One region of the Paenibacillus dendritiformis genome, then DNA from elsewhere that is predicted to be linked to it. Evidence: riboswitches for the same ligand, from Rfam matches in the RefSeq annotation. Region 1 holds a riboswitch; the other holds the start of a gene.

Evidence for each region. Region 1 has a riboswitch for cobalamin ahead of L6439_RS18770 (cobalt-precorrin-8 methylmutase). Riboswitches for the same ligand answer to the same signal wherever they lie in the genome.
Region 2: it holds a riboswitch for cobalamin, as region 1 does, so the genes downstream of both, L6439_RS23320 (1-propanol dehydrogenase PduQ) here and L6439_RS18770 (cobalt-precorrin-8 methylmutase) in region 1, are expected to answer to the same signal.

Annotation. Positions count from the first base shown of each region.
Region 1 is NZ_AP025344.1:4,236,737-4,244,376, reverse strand. It holds gene L6439_RS18775 (methyl-accepting chemotaxis protein) at 639-1,559, shown strand; cobalamin riboswitch at 1,757-1,924, shown strand; gene L6439_RS18770 (cobalt-precorrin-8 methylmutase) at 2,232-2,864, shown strand; gene cbiD (cobalt-precorrin-5B (C(1))-methyltransferase CbiD) at 2,879-4,000, shown strand; gene L6439_RS18760 (cobalt-precorrin-7 (C(5))-methyltransferase) at 3,997-4,602, shown strand; gene L6439_RS18755 (decarboxylating cobalt-precorrin-6B (C(15))-methyltransferase) at 4,592-5,167, shown strand; gene L6439_RS18750 (cobalt-precorrin-4 methyltransferase) at 5,164-5,913, shown strand; gene L6439_RS18745 (cobalt-precorrin 5A hydrolase) at 5,900-6,940, shown strand; gene cobJ (precorrin-3B C(17)-methyltransferase) at 6,958-7,640, shown strand, end outside.
Region 2 is NZ_AP025344.1:5,246,011-5,253,650, forward strand. It holds gene L6439_RS23300 (sensor histidine kinase) at 1-655, opposite strand, end outside; gene L6439_RS23305 (ANTAR domain-containing response regulator) at 657-1,229, opposite strand; gene L6439_RS23310 (EutP/PduV family microcompartment system protein) at 1,281-1,712, opposite strand; gene L6439_RS23315 (BMC domain-containing protein) at 1,724-2,077, opposite strand; gene L6439_RS23320 (1-propanol dehydrogenase PduQ) at 2,277-3,419, opposite strand; adenosylcobalamin (AdoCbl) riboswitch at 3,802-3,950, opposite strand; gene bluB (5,6-dimethylbenzimidazole synthase) at 4,233-4,874, shown strand; gene L6439_RS23330 (manganese-dependent inorganic pyrophosphatase) at 5,034-5,963, shown strand; gene L6439_RS23335 (MurR/RpiR family transcriptional regulator) at 6,135-6,995, opposite strand; gene L6439_RS23340 (hypothetical protein) at 7,092-7,640, opposite strand, start outside.

The DNA of each region.
Region 1 (7,640 bases):
TGGACCATCTCCACCCCTTCACAAAAAACAGGGATATTCCAACAGCCTGATGGATGCAGCATTTCCGCCGTTTATGCCCGTATTTGATTAAATTGCTGTAAAAGTGCATTATTTTCGCCGATTTTTGCTTCCTATCTATGCTAATCCCTTACATTCCTGCAGTTTTGCAGGAATCCCGCTATCGGGCGGCACCTCATAATGGAAACCTGTATTTTTGCATTATTTCGGCAAGCCGAGCTTGGAGAAGGCGGGGTTGTCTCATCACTGCAGCCAAACACTGCGGATGGGACAGCCCCAATTTTTTGTTTCAAAAATGGTTGAGATCTATGTTATATAATTAAAAAGTCCTAAGGCATATTGAAACAGCAGCTTAGAAAATGGGGCGAAAGTAATGCCAATTCATAAAAATAGAGGTTTAATTACATAAAAATTGGTAGATCTTATTCGCGGTATGTCCACACGACACGAGCTGATCATTCATCAATGTGCAAAAAACGAGATGCCGGACCAGGCTTAGCCATCAGCCAGCGGTTGCGCCATCTCATGGACGGGGATATAGAGGTCGAATCGACCCGGGGGCAAGCAGGTACGGATGGCATGTCTGCGGCAACGGCATGAAAAAAGGGAGATGCGCATGAATGAATAGCGGGATAAGGCAGAAAAGCACGCAAGTGCTGGAGGAGCAAGCGGTGCTGGCCGCATTGGAGCAGTCGCTCGCCATGATTGAATTTAATATCCAGGGCGAGGTTCTTTGGGCGAACCATCTGTTTGCCCAGACGATGGGATACACGGCGTCAGAACTCATCGGCAAGCACCACCGGATCTTTTGCACACGACAGTTTGCCGGCAGTATGGAGTATGATGCGTTTTGGGAAAATTTGCGGAACGGTATAAAGTTTCAACAGAAAATTGCCCGGGTAGCAAAGAGTGGGGACCTGATATGGCTGGAAGCCACGTATATGCCGGTCCTCGATGAGAAGGGCTGCACAGTCGCCGTGCTCAAAGTGGCGACCGACATCACGCCAAGGGAAAACGCCGCCTCCCGAATGAAGGACGAGCTGCGGCTGATGGCGGAGGATTTGCTGAAGCGGACGGAAGAAGGCATGGAGCGCAATCAAGAGGTTGCGGCAGCCATCCAGTATGCGGTGACGGACAGCGAAGATAACTTAACCCTCCTGCGTGAATTGGAAGAACAGTCCAAAGCCATCAAGGGAATTGTACAGATGATCCGGGATTTTGCCACCCAAACCCACCTGCTGGGCCTGAACGCGGCGATTGAGGCGGCCCATGCCGGGGAGCATGGCCTCGGATTTCAAGTGGTGGCCGCCGAGGTTCGGAAGCTGGCGGAGCACGTTCAGCAGGCGGCCAAAGATGTTCAATCCGCCATCGAGGGAATCGCCGATAAGATAGGACAGGTCGGCGGGGGGACGAAGAACTCCCGGAACGCAATCGTCGAATGCCAGCACCAGATTAAGCAAGCTACCGAGGAATTTGCCAAAATCGGCAAAGCTGCCGGGAGCCTGGATGCGCAGGCAAAAAACCTGAGCGAAATGATGTAACGAAGGCTGAACATCCCTATCGCAAAGATTTCATAAAGAGCGTTTGAGCCCGTCAGCAGGCTTGAAACGCTCTTTTTGTTGTCCGCAACCCGGCATGCAGTGAGTTCTGTCACAGGCGGCACGATGTCAGTCAAGCTATGATTCATCTAAGAGATTCACGCAATTCAAGTGAAAAAAATTCAACCTGATAAAAATTGAATAGAAACACTGAGCGGAGATCAGGGAAAGAGGTGCGATTCCTCTACAGGCCCTAGCTACTGTGAAGCGGACGAAATCCCATTCATTGTCACTGGAATTCATTTCTGGGAAGGCGGGAAAGTAGAATGATGCAAAGTCAGGAGACCTCCTCTGTTCAGCCTTGCAGCAACTTCTAAGGGAACAGTTGTCTATTGCAGAGAACCAAGGCACAAGTGTGTTCATTTGGCGAATACGCTTGGAGACGGCCTTTTCTTCGTATGGACACGGGACCTTCAGGTTTCGTGTTTTTTTGTTCCCTTTTAGAGGTTGTTCAAAAAGTCCGCTTTTGATCGCGAAGAAATACAGGAAGGAACTCGGCATCGAATCTTGCATTCACTCTTGAAAAACGTATGCTTCGAGTTCTTGCAACCTTCTCGGCGCTGAAAACCGGCCTTTTTGAACACTTATTGAAACTCATGAAAAGGAGAGGGAACGATGGATTACATCAAAAACCCCAAGCGCATTGAAGAAAGAAGCTTTGAAATCATACAGGACATCATTACGGAAACAAGACCGGACTATACGTTCCGCAGCCGGGAAGAGGAGCTGGTCATAAAGCGGGCGATTCATACGACGGCGGATTTTGACTACTTGGATAATCTCGTCTTCACGCATGATGCCTTGACGAAAATACGCGAAACGATCCGGCAGGGCGGCATCATTTTCACCGATACGAATATGGCTCTGAGCGGCATCAATAAAAAGCTGCTGGACCAATACGGCTGCCGCTACCGCTGCTACGTCAATGAGCCCGAAACGGCCCAAGCGGCCCGTCAGCAAGGCATCACCCGTTCCATGGCCGGAATTCAGCTTGCCGCCAAGGAAGAAGGCAAGAAGTTGTTTATCATCGGCAATGCGCCTACCGCGGTCTATCAAATTTTGGAGATGGCGGCTGCCGGCGAGCTGGACGTGGAGGCGGTCGTCGGCGTGCCCGTTGGGTTTGTCGGGGCGGCCGAATCGAAAGAAGCGCTCTATGAAAGCGACATTCCGGCGGTCGTGGCCCGCGGGCGGAAGGGCGGGAGCAATCTGGCGGCGGCCATTTTGAACGCCGTGCTGTACGCGATGTAAGAAGAGGTGGCCCGATGGAAGATTACGTGTATTACGAGGGAAAAAAATTGCGCAAGGGCTATACGACAGGCACTTGCGCGGCAGCGGCGGCCAAAGCGGCAGCGGCCATGATCATCCAGCAGGAGAAGATCGCCGGGGTGACGATCATCACGCCGAACGGAACGACCCTGCAGCTTCCGGTGGACAAGCAGGAATTCGATCGGCATACGGCCACGGCCGCCGTGCAAAAAGACGGCGGCGATGATATCGATGCGACGCATGGGATGCGGATTTTTGCGCAGGTCACCTTGAATGGCAGCGGGGAGATCCGCATCGACGGCGGGCAAGGCATCGGGCGCGTGACGCAGAAGGGCATTGCGGTCCCGGTCGGGGAAGCGGCCATCAACCCGGTGCCGCGCCGAATGATTGCCGCGGCCGTCCGGGAAGAGATTGGCCCTGACCGCGGGGCGGATGTTGTGATTTTCGCGCCGGAAGGCGAAGAGCGCGCAGAACGCACCATGAACAGCCGCCTCGGGATTCTCGGCGGAATCTCGATTCTGGGAACGACCGGGATCGTAACGCCGATGTCCGATGAAGGATGGAAGCAGTCGCTGTCCATCGAGCTGGAAATGAAAAGAGCGCAGGGCTTCCGGAAAATCATTCTCGTTCCCGGGAATTACGGGGAGCGCTTCGTCGAGGAGCAGCTTGGCATCGATGGCAAATACGTGGTCTCGATGAGCAATTTCGTCGGCTACATGCTCAAGGAGACGCAGCGCCTCGCCTTCGAGCATGTGCTGATGGTGGGCCATTTCGGCAAGTTGATTAAAGTGTCCGCCGGTATTTTCACCACGTACAGCAAAGACGCCGATGCGAGGGCAGAAATCCTGGTGGCGAACCTGGCGCTGGCCGGCGCGCCCCTGCCCCTGCTCCAGCGAATTGCGGCTTGCGCGACGACGGAAGCGGCGGGCGAAATTATGGTGGCGGAAGGGTATAGCGAGGTTTTTCAGACGATCACGGACAAAGTGAAACAACGGGCCGAACAGTTTTTGAAATACAGTAAACCGGCGGTGGATATCGATGTCATTACGTTCTCGACGGATCGCGGAATGCTGGCTTCCACCTGCGACATCTCAACCATCAAGGAGGCATGGCTATGATTCATATTGTCGGTATTGGCCCGGGCAGTCCGGAGCTGCTGACCGCTGCGGGGGCCTTGCTCATCCAGAAGGCGGACGTGCTTGTCGGCTCGAAGCGGCAGCTCGGCGACATTCCGCCGGACAACCCGGCCGAACGCAAGCTGCTGCCCTCACAACTCTCGGAGCTGGAAGCCTTTTTGCAAGAGAGGATCGGCCAGGAGATCGTGGTGCTCGCTTCCGGAGATCCGTTGATGTATGGCATCGGAAAATGGGCGTTGGAGAGATTTCCGCCGGAGCAGCTTCAGATTGTGCCCGGGATTAGCTCGATTCAATATTTGTGCAGCCGTTGCGGCATTGCCATGAACGACCTGTACATTACGAGCAGCCACGGCAAGCAGCCTGATTTCGGGTTTCTGCTCGCGCACCCGAAAGTGGCGATGGTCACGGACAGCAAGATTGGCCCTGCGGAAATCGCTGAGGAAATTCTGCAAAGGAAGCTGCGTAAAACGCTCATTATCGGAGAAAACCTCAGCTATCCCGAGGAACGGTTGCATCGGTTGAAGCCGGAGGAGGTTGCGGCTCGCTATGATATGAATGTGGTGGTGATCTTGGATGAAGGATGAAGCTTTTATTCGCGGCAAGACGCCGATGACCAAGGCGGAGGTCCGCGCCGTATCCATTGACAAATTGGCCTTGGACGAGACAAGCCGCCGTGTACTCGACGTTGGAGCCGGCACGGGCAGCGTAGCGCTCCAGGTCGCGAAGATGTTCCCCCATGTGGCGGTAACCGCGATAGAACGGAACGAAGAGGCGCTGGCCCTAATCGAACAGAACCGGCGGCAGTTCGGGCTGGACAATGTGGAGATCGTGGCGGCAGAGGCTCCCATCCCGCTGGACAATACCGGGTTCGACGCTATTTTTGTCGGCGGCAGCGGGGGGCAATTAACGGAGATCATCGATTGGAGCCATGCCTTGCTGCTGCCGGGCGGCCGGCTTGCGCTCAATTTCATCTTGCTGGAAAATGCCCTCGAAGCGGCAGCCTATCTCGAAAAAGGGCCCTGGCAAGAAGTCGAGATCATTCAAATGCAGGTGTCGAAATGGCAAGAACTTGGACAAGGGCATTATTTCAAGCCCCAAAATCCGACGTTCATCATCGCCTGCCAAAAAGAAAGGAGCGGAACAGCTTGACGAAAGTGCATTTTGTCGGGGCGGGACCCGGACATAAAGAACTGATTACCTTGCGGGGATACAACCTCCTGAAAGAGGCGGATGTCGTCATCTATGCGGGCTCGCTGGTGAACCCGGAATTGCTGGAGTATTGCAAGGAAGGCTGCGAAATCTACAACAGCGCCGGGATGGATTTGACGGAGATTATCGATTGCATGGAAAAAAGCGTGAAGGCCGGGAAACAGGTCGTCCGCCTCCAGACCGGAGATTTTTCGATCTACGGATCGATTCGGGAACAGATCGAGGAAATGAAAAAGCGGGATATCGGGTTCACCTGTACCCCTGGGGTAAGTTCATTCCTCGGGGCCGCCTCGCAGCTCGGTGTCGAGTACACCGTCCCGGAAGTAAGCCAGAGCGTCATTATTACGCGCATGGAAGGCAGAACGCCGGTACCGGACAGGGAATCGCTGCGTTCCTTCGCCGCGCACCGCACCTCGATGGTTATTTTCCTGTCGGTGCAAGCGGTTGAGGACGTGGTGGCCGAACTGGTGGCAGGCGGATATCCGGAGGATACCCCGGCGGCTGTCATCTATAAAGCAACCTGGGCGGATGAAAAGCAAGTGACCGGAACCCTGCGGGATATCGCCGCCAAGGTCAAGGAGCAGGGCATCATCAAAACGGCGCTGATTATGGTAGGGGATTTTCTGGGCGAGACCTATTATTATTCCAAGTTGTACGACAAGGATTTTTCGCATGAGTACAGATAAGAACACTGCCATTATCGCGGTCACGGCCATCGGCAAGGCGCTTGCCGCGTCCATCAGGGAGGCGCTGGCGGCCGATTGCTATGTGCCCGCGAAGCTGCAATCCGAAGGGTTTGCAGCGCTTGAACCGGATTTCGCATCGGGGCTGCGCCGCCTTTTCCAGCAGTATGATGCGCTGATCTGCATTATGGCGACAGGGATTGCCGTCCGGACGCTGGCTCCGGTCATCTCGGACAAGCTGTATGATCCGGCGGTGGTGGTGATGGACGAGAAGGCACTTCACGCTATCAGCCTCTTGTCCGGACATGTGGGCGGAGCCAATGACTTGGCCCGCAAGCTGGCGGAGCTGACGGGAGCGGCCCCCGTGATTACGACGGCGACAGACGTTCAGCAGGTAGCGGCGCTCGACATGATCGTGCCGTCCGTGCCGGGATGGATCCCGGAATTTCGCGAGAACTGCAAGCGGATCAACGGGCTGCTGGCCGCCGGGAAAACCGTGTCCCTGTACGAGGAAGTGCCGGCCGAGATCGACCGGCGGGGCTTCACGCCAATCACGAACCCGCATGAGCTTCCGGAACAGGCCGAAGCCCTGGTATGGGTCACGCACCGGTACCGGCTGCCGGAATTGAAGGTGCACACGGTGAAGCTGGTTCCCCGGACACGGGTGCTTGGCGTCGGATGCCGCAAGCAAACGGAGCCTGAACAGATGAGGCAGGCGTTTACTGATTTTTGCCTCCGGCATGATACCGATCCGCATTCCTTTGCGGTGATGGCCAGCATCGATGTCAAAAAGGAGGAACCGGCGATCAAGCAATTGGCGGAGCAGTGGAACTGCCCCTTCATCACGTATACGGCCGATCAACTGCGTGAAGTCGAGGGCAAGTATCCGGTATCCGAGTTCGTCAGACAGACCGTGAAGGCAGGCAGCGTCGCGCTATCCGCGGCCGATCTGGCCAGCGGGGGCCGGGTGTTGACGCCAAGGTTCGCCGTCAATGGAATCACGATGGCGATGGGAGAGAGAACGAGATGAAGCGATGGGGTGAAGGCATGATTTATGTGGTAGGAATTGGGCCGGGCGAGAGAGACATGATGACCGGAGAGGCGCTCGCCGCCATTCAAAAAGCGGATGTGATCGTGGGCTACATTACGTATATCCGGCTGATCGAAGAGTTGATCCAGGGGAAAGAAGTCGTCAAAACGGGGATGCGCAAGGAAATCGACCGCTGCCAGGAAGCCGTCGATATCGCCAAGACCGGCAAAACGGTGGCGGTCGTATCGAGCGGAGATGCCGGAATTTACGGCATGGCCGGCCTCATTCTCGAGATTGTGGAGAAAGAGCAAGCAGCGATTGAGGTAGAAATCGTGGCCGGCGTCACGGCGAGCATCGGCGCGGCGGCCAGGCTGGGGGCGCCCCTGATGCATGATTTTTGCCATATCAGCTTAAGCGATCTGATGACGCCATGGGAGGTCATCGAGAAGCGGGTGAAGCTGGCGGCGGAAGCCGATTTTGTCGTCTGCTTCTATAATCCGAGAAGCAAGGGCCGGGCGGATCATCTGAAGCATGCCCTGGAATGGATGATGGCCTATAAATCGCCTTCCACTCCGGTCGGCATCGTGAAGGATGTCGGCCGCAAGGAAGAACGAAAAATACTGACGACGATGGCGGACATCGACTATGAAGAAGTGGATATGACGACGATGGTGATTGTCGGCAACAAGGAAACCTATGT
Region 2 (7,640 bases), 1.0 Mb from region 1:
TCACGCCGGAGAACGTCGTCTGATCCAGCGACAGATTGTCATAATGCAGGCCCTGAATATCCTCCAGATAACCAAGCTTCCGGTAATAGGCGTCCGCCTTCTTGTTCTTCAGCTTCAGAAACCCGTGCTTGTCGAAGACGAGAACGGCATCCTCAAGCTGGTTGATGATCGAATCCTTGAACCGCAGCATGGCGGTCAGCATCGAGGACATCTCGCCGTCTTCGTATTGCGATCCCGCCACATTGAAGTGGGCTTGAATATTGTCGCTCACATCTTTTTCATAGATGACGACCGCAATGACGCCGTCTTGATTTTTGATCGGGTACACCGTCTGCCGAACCAGATGATCTTCCTGCGTATTGGCGATGAGCCCCTGCGACATGATTCCGGTCTCCAGCGTCCTCAGGACGCCGGGCTCGTTCTCGCGCAGCGCCTTCTCGCCTTCGACCGGTCGCTGGTACAGCGATTTGCCGTCATCCGGCCGGCGGTGATACACCACGATCGCCTCATTGCCCATACTGGACAGGACGTCGATGAACACATCATCCTTCACTTCGGACATTTCGAACGACTCGGCAATCTCCGTCAGCCGGGTAATATCCGCCTCCGTCAGTGCCGTGTGCCGCTTGCACAGCCGCCGAATCCGTTCCTTGATCTCAATCATAGGAAATGACGATGGTTGTTGCAATTTCGATCATCGGACACCGTCGATCCATGCTAAGTTTGCGCAAGGTCTGATAGGCTTCTTCTTCGGTGCAGCCATTTTCCTTCATCAGAATCCCTTTTGCCTTTTCAACCGCTTTCCGCTCTTCCATCTTCTGCGACAGCTTCGATAGATTTTGTTCCAGCTTGCGTATTTCCTTGCCTTTGGCGATAGTCACTTCCACCATAGGGATGAACGACTTTTCGTCTAGCGGCTTCACCAGATAACCAAGCGCACCGATAGAGGTTGCTTTTTCAATCGTCTGCTTGTCGCTGAACGCGGTCAGGAGAATAACTCCGCCGGCCAGCTGCTCTGAAATGATTCGTTTGCCCGCCTTCAACCCATCCAGGATAGGCATTTGGACATCCAGGATGACCAGGTCGGGCAGATGCTTTTTGCATAATTCGATGGCTTCAAAGCCATCAGAAGCTTCGCCTACTACGTTGTAGTCCGCCTCTTCCAGCATCTCACGAATATCCATTCTTGTAATAGGTTCGTCGTCGACTATTACAATTTTTCCATTCATGTGTCATGCACCTCTATGTCGATATTTGCTTGTATCCGGCTAACCAACCGCCTACTCCTCCAAGTAAGCCCGAAGAGCGTCCACTCCTACGTTCTCCACCGTTGAGACCTCGAAAATGCGCTCTGCGCCCGCCGCTTGCAGAAAAGCTCTCGCTTGCGCGATATCCTCATCTGTCCGGGCGAGCTCGGTCTTGGTCACAATCCCAATGACCGGCTTGGCGAACATCGTCGCGAAGGCCGGCGGAAAATAGCTTTCTTCCTTTGTGCAATCTTGCACAAGCCCGATTACATCGGCGTCGACGCTCGACACGAGGAGCATCTTGTACAAATAACGGTTCTCGATGCACTCCCCCGGCGTATCGATCGCTTGGTCGAAGGTCTCCACCGCTTGCGTCTTTTTGTAAGTAATCTCCTGGCCGTGCAGCCATTGGCACAGCGTCGTCTTGCCCGATCCGGTGCTGCCGGCGAAAATAATGGTCTTCATGATCGCTTCTCCTACGTTCTCGTAATCTTCGCAGCCGAGAAGCCGAGAATGTTTTGCAGGCCCAGCAGAACTTCATTCACGGCCGATTCCACGGATGAGACATCGCCTGTAATGACGAGCGATCCACTGAAGCGGTCGACGAAGCCGATCTGCACGCCAGCCGCCTTGGTCGCGATGTCCGCGCCAATAATGGAGGCTTCGCTTGGCGTAATGGTCATGATGCCGATGGCATCCTGCGCATCGCTCCCCAAGCCCAGCTTCTTGTAAATATCCGGGTTCGGGTTCGCGATAATATGCGCCAACGTGACCTGCTTCCCTGGCACGTACTCCTGAATGACGCGTTGTTTTTCGTTGTGTTGGTCCATACTCTCATCACTCATTTCTTATGAGAAAACAACATCGATTAGCCGTAAAAACACATAAAGACCCCTTAAAAGTTCACGTGGAATTTTTAAGAAGCCTCTTTGCTTTGACTGATATGCAACACGCCTTTGTGTTACTTTTACTATACTTTGTAGCTGCAAACGTTGTCAACCTGAACGCGCATGGTATTTATTGAATTCCTTAATATTGAAACATTTTGTTCAATATTTCGACAACATCCGACACAGTCGGAACGCGCGGATTCGTGGCGGTGCAGCCGTCCTTGAGCGCTCCCTCGGCAATCGAGGCGCTCATTTCTCCGAGCAGCGCTTCGTCGACATTGCATTCCCGCAGCGACTGCGGCATGCGCAATTGCTTCTGCAGCTGCTTGATCGCTTGCACCAGGCTGCGAACGCCGCTCTTCGGATTCGGAGCCGGCAATCCCAGGCTCTTGGAGATTTCGGCGTATCGGACCGCCGCCGCGTTGCTTTCCTCCCTGCCGTAGCCCGGCTTGTAATCGGCGTTGAATTCAATCACGTGCGGCAGCAGCAAGGAATTCATGCGTCCGTGCGCAATCTTGAACTTCGCGCCGGCCACATGGGCGATGCCGTGATTGAGGCCGAGCGACGCGATATTGAACGCCATGCCCGCCAGACAGGAGGCATTGTGCATTTTCTCCCGCGCCTCCAGGTCGTTCCCGTCCTTGTACGCTCTCGGCAAATAGGCAAAGACCAGCTTAATCGCTTTCTCCGCCAAGGCGTCGGAAATATCATTCGCTTTGGTGGACACATACGCCTCGATTGCGTGGGTCAGGACGTCCATTCCGGTATCGGCGGTAATGAAGTCGGGTACGCTCTTGACCAATTCCGGGTCCAAAATCGCTTCCTGCGGCAGCATGTCATCGGACACGAGCGGGTATTTGATGTTTTTCTTCTTGTCGCTGATCACCGAGAAAGACGTCACTTCCGAGCCCGTTCCGCTTGTTGTCGGAATCGCCACGAACGGCATATCGTGCTGATTCAATATTTTCTGGGCGAAAATCTTCATCGCCTTGGCCGCATCGATCGCGGAGCCGCCGCCAATCGCAATCATCCGATCGGCCTGGAACGCGCCCAACGCTTCAACGCCCTCCGTCACGATCTCGATCGGGGGATCGGGCACGATGTTGCTGAAAATGTATTGCTCATTGCTCTCATGCAGCCGCTCGAACAGCATGTTAATCATCCCCGACTTGACCATGAACGGGTCGGTGACGATAAAGATGCGTTGATTCCGCCATTCCATCAGGCGATCCAGCGCGCCTTGCCCCAGATAAATGTCGGTGTTCATCGATATTTTGTCCATAAACAGGCACCTCCAATGAAGTCGTTGGCAATAAAAAAAGAGACTTTTAAAAGAACGGATTCCTTTAAAAGCCTCTTCGCTTATGATACAGGTGCACGCCATTGTGCAACTCGCCATCATTCAATTGTCTACCAACACTGTACACCGTGACCCGGACATTCGTCAACCCGTCCGATCACGTGCCGCTATCGGCAGGCAGTAAAAAAAGGGACCTGCACGGCGCTGTGCATCCGTTCTTCGGCCTTGAAGAACGTCCCCGCTTGCCAAGCTCTACTTCATCGTATCTGTTCGGCGGCGACCACCCGGCTGTGCCGACAGCAATGTCGGCTGCCTTCCTGCAACGTAAAAAAAGCCTAGCGAGGCGGTAATCGTCACTAGACTTGTAAACCAGCCACTTTCGCCTCGAAATGACTGGTCCTTCAAAGTTACTAGGCAAAAGACCTGACTTAAGACCGATTCGGTCTATCACAGTGGCGGGACCGCGTTGGATTTGCACCAAACTTCCATTGCCTATAACTTCTTCTGTTGTGCATGACGTGAATGGGCGTCCATTCGACCTCATTATAGCATAAAAAAGCGGATTGACAAGAGGGTGCGATCACTCCGCTAAAATGTCACTAAAAGAAGGACCGTTCATTTGACATCTAAATGTTCGCTCGGCTCAAACGTAGAAACAAAAACAAGTAGAAAATTGATCTAATTTGTCGAATATGTGGAATCTATGATATCGTAGAGAAAGAAAAAATTCACATTATCAAAGGATAGCTGCAGTGGTTGATGGAGACACGATACAGAATGAAAGAGGCGCATCACATGTTTAATGAGATCGAAAAAGAAGCAGTTTATAATGTCATTTATAAAAGAAGAGACGTTCGGAATTTTCTTCCGAATCCTGTACCTAGAGAGATTATCGGCCGAATTTTACAAGCGGCGCACCATGCACCCTCTGTAGGATTTATGCAGCCATGGAATTTCATTATAGTGGATTCTATGGAAGTCAAAGAGAGATTAGCTTGGGCGACAGAAAAAGAAAGACGAGCCTTGGCGATTCATTACGAAGAAGAGCGCGCTGCCCAATTTTTAAGTTTAAAAATTGAAGGAATTAAAGAGGCGCCCTTAACGATCTGTGTCACCTGCGATCCAACAAGCGGGGGTTCGCATGTACTGGGACGAAATTCGATTCCGGAGACAGATATTCTTTCTACGGCATGTGCCATCCAAAATATGTGGTTAGCGGCGTGTGTAGAAGGTTTAGCCATGGGATGGGTAAGTTTTTACAAAAAAAATGATGTTCGAGATATTTTGCAAATCCCTCCGCACATTGACCCTGTTGCTTTACTTTCCATTGGATATACGGACGACTACCCCTCCGCTCCCATTTTAGAACAAGTCAAGTGGGAAAAACGAAAATCTCTTGAAAATCTAATATTTCATAATAAATGGGGAGAACAATAAGCGAATGGCAAGCAACAAGCTACAGTTATTGAAAAATGGGTAAAATCGCGGCTTCGATGTTGCGATTATTCCGTCTGCCATTCGCTGTAACCTTGATTGTTAAATGGATTCTAAGGTATACTTTTCTCGCCAGAATATAGATGTAAGGGAGTAAGCATCATGGAAAAAGTTCTTATTTTCGGACATAAAAATCCAGACACAGATAGTATTTGTTCGGCCATTGCGTATGCAGATTTGAAAACGCAATTAGGCTTCGATGTCGAGCCGGTTCGCCTCGGCAGCATCAACGGGGAAACGCAATTCGCGCTGGATACGTTCCAAGCGGAAGCGCCGCGCCTGGTAGAGACCGTGGCGAACGAAGTGAACGGCGTGATTCTCGTCGATCACAACGAACGGCAGCAAAGCGCCAACGACATTGATCAGGTACAGGTGCTGGAAGTCATCGACCATCACCGCATCGCGAACTTCGAGACGAGCGGTCCGCTGTACTATCGGGCGGAACCGGTTGGCTGCACCGCTACAATCTTGAATAAAATGTACAAAGAAAACGGGAAGTCGATCAGCAAAAATATTGCCGGTCTGATGTTGTCGGCGATCATTTCCGATTCGCTGCTGTTCAAATCCCCGACTTGCACGGAGCAAGACGTGGCTGCTGCCCGCGAGTTGGCCGCCATCGCCGGCGTCGATGCGGAGCAATACGGCCTGGAAATGCTGAAAGCGGGCGCGAACCTGAGCGACAAGAGCATCGAGGAGCTGCTCTCGCTTGACGCGAAGGAATTCACCATGGGCAGCGCAAAGGTGGAAATCGCGCAAGTGAATGCGGTGGACGTGAACGATGTGCTGTCTCGCCAAGCGGAAGTGGAAGCGGCCTTGTCCGGCATTATCGCGAAGAAAGGCCTCGATCTGTTCGTGTTCGTCGTGACCGATATTCTGAACAGCAATTCCGTGGCCATTGCGCTCGGCTCCAAGGCGGACGCCGTCGAGAAGGCATACAATGTTAACCTCGAAAACAACACCGCGCTTCTGAAGGGCGTCGTATCCCGCAAGAAGCAAATCGTGCCTGTGCTGACAGACACCCTGAGCAAATAAATTCCCTAAGCCCGATAATCATCATTCCCCCCAGCTTGGGACCAACGGTGCGGGCCGCGCTTTCGAGTGCGGCCGGCCGCTATGTTTCCTCTCTCCTTGTTTTGCAACCCCACCCGCTAGAGGGCACAAAAAAACGCCCCCGCCGTGCGGGAGCGTCCTCCTTTCCTGCCATCACAGAAAATAATTCGTTATCGACTGATCGCTGGCCAATATCCCTTCGCTGTCCAGCTTTTTCTTCAAATACTGCTTATCCGATGAAATGAAAACGCTCATGATGAGATCGACGACAAACAGAAACGTGATGTGGTTGGACATGAAGGCGCTGTTGTTGACCGAAATTTTATCCGGCGCGATAATATCCACTACCGCATTTTCCGTAATCGGCGACGAATCGTAGCAGGTCACCGCCACCGTCTTGGCCTGGTTGACCTGCGCGATGGCGACGGCGTCAATAATCTCCCGCGTTGAACCCGAACGCGAGAAGGCGATCACGACATCGTCCGGACCGCATTGGGAGGCCGCGATTTTCATTTCCCTGCTGTCGTTGATGGCATCGGCATGAATGCCGATAATCGCAAGCCGGTTCTTCAAGGCCATGGCCGCGAGGAATGAATCGAACAATCCGATCAGGACGATTCTGCGCGCCCCCTTCAGCAGCTCGACCACTTGATGAAGCTGGGCTTCCGTAATGAGCGCCGAGGTGTTGACGATCAGCTCGTTATAATCCAGAGCCAGCGCATCAATGACGTTGATCTCGCGCCGCTCCTTCTTTTTGGCCTGCATATCCCGGTAAAACGCATCCTGGGCGAACGCGATTTTAAAATCGTTGAAGCCTTTGAAGCCCACCTTTTTGCAAAAACGGTTGATGCTTGTCTCGGACACGCCGATTTCATTCGCGATCGCCGTAATCGTGTTACGGGTGATGAATTCCGGATTGTGTATAACGAAATTGGCGATTTGATTTTCGCCGTATGTTAATTTTTGCGTTTGCGATACAATTTTTGCGATGACCGCCGGAACCTGTGAAGACATGGTACCTCCTCCTGACTGCCAATGGGAAAAAAATGCGAATCCGGTAACCTCGCTAGCACACCCCATTATATCATATCAAGGGAAGTAATGAGAAAATCAAGCCAACATCATTTTCCAATTTTCGGCCCGCCGGCGAAGCTCGGCGGCATCCATTGCCCCCGTCTCGACTAGAAAAGCGTAATCGAGCGCATTCGGCAGAACGGGCAGGTTCAGCATCGTCTTGCAGAACGCATGCGCTGCGATTTCGCTGCATTTCACGATGCTGGATCGCTTCGTATACCAGCTTCCGAGCTTGAAAATCTCGATCGGCTCCAGCGTCTCATTCGTGAATTGCCCCGCCCGGTACTCCGTATAATGAAAAAACTCATGCGCCAAATGAATGTCGATCAGCCGCTCCAGCTCTTCTTCCGGCTCCTCGCATCCCTTCCCCATCACCGTCCGGTAAGCCTCCCGCATATCGCGGAGCGACGAGGCATAAATGACAATCGCCGGCGGGCTCTGGGCGAAATCAATCTGCGCGCGGAAGCTGACGTTGTGGAAGTTGCCGGACCGGTTCGTCACTTCATACCGCAAGCCTTCCATGTGACACAGATCCCGGATGGACTTGCGCTTCCCCTTGTATACAGCCGCCGTCTCTCTCCCCCG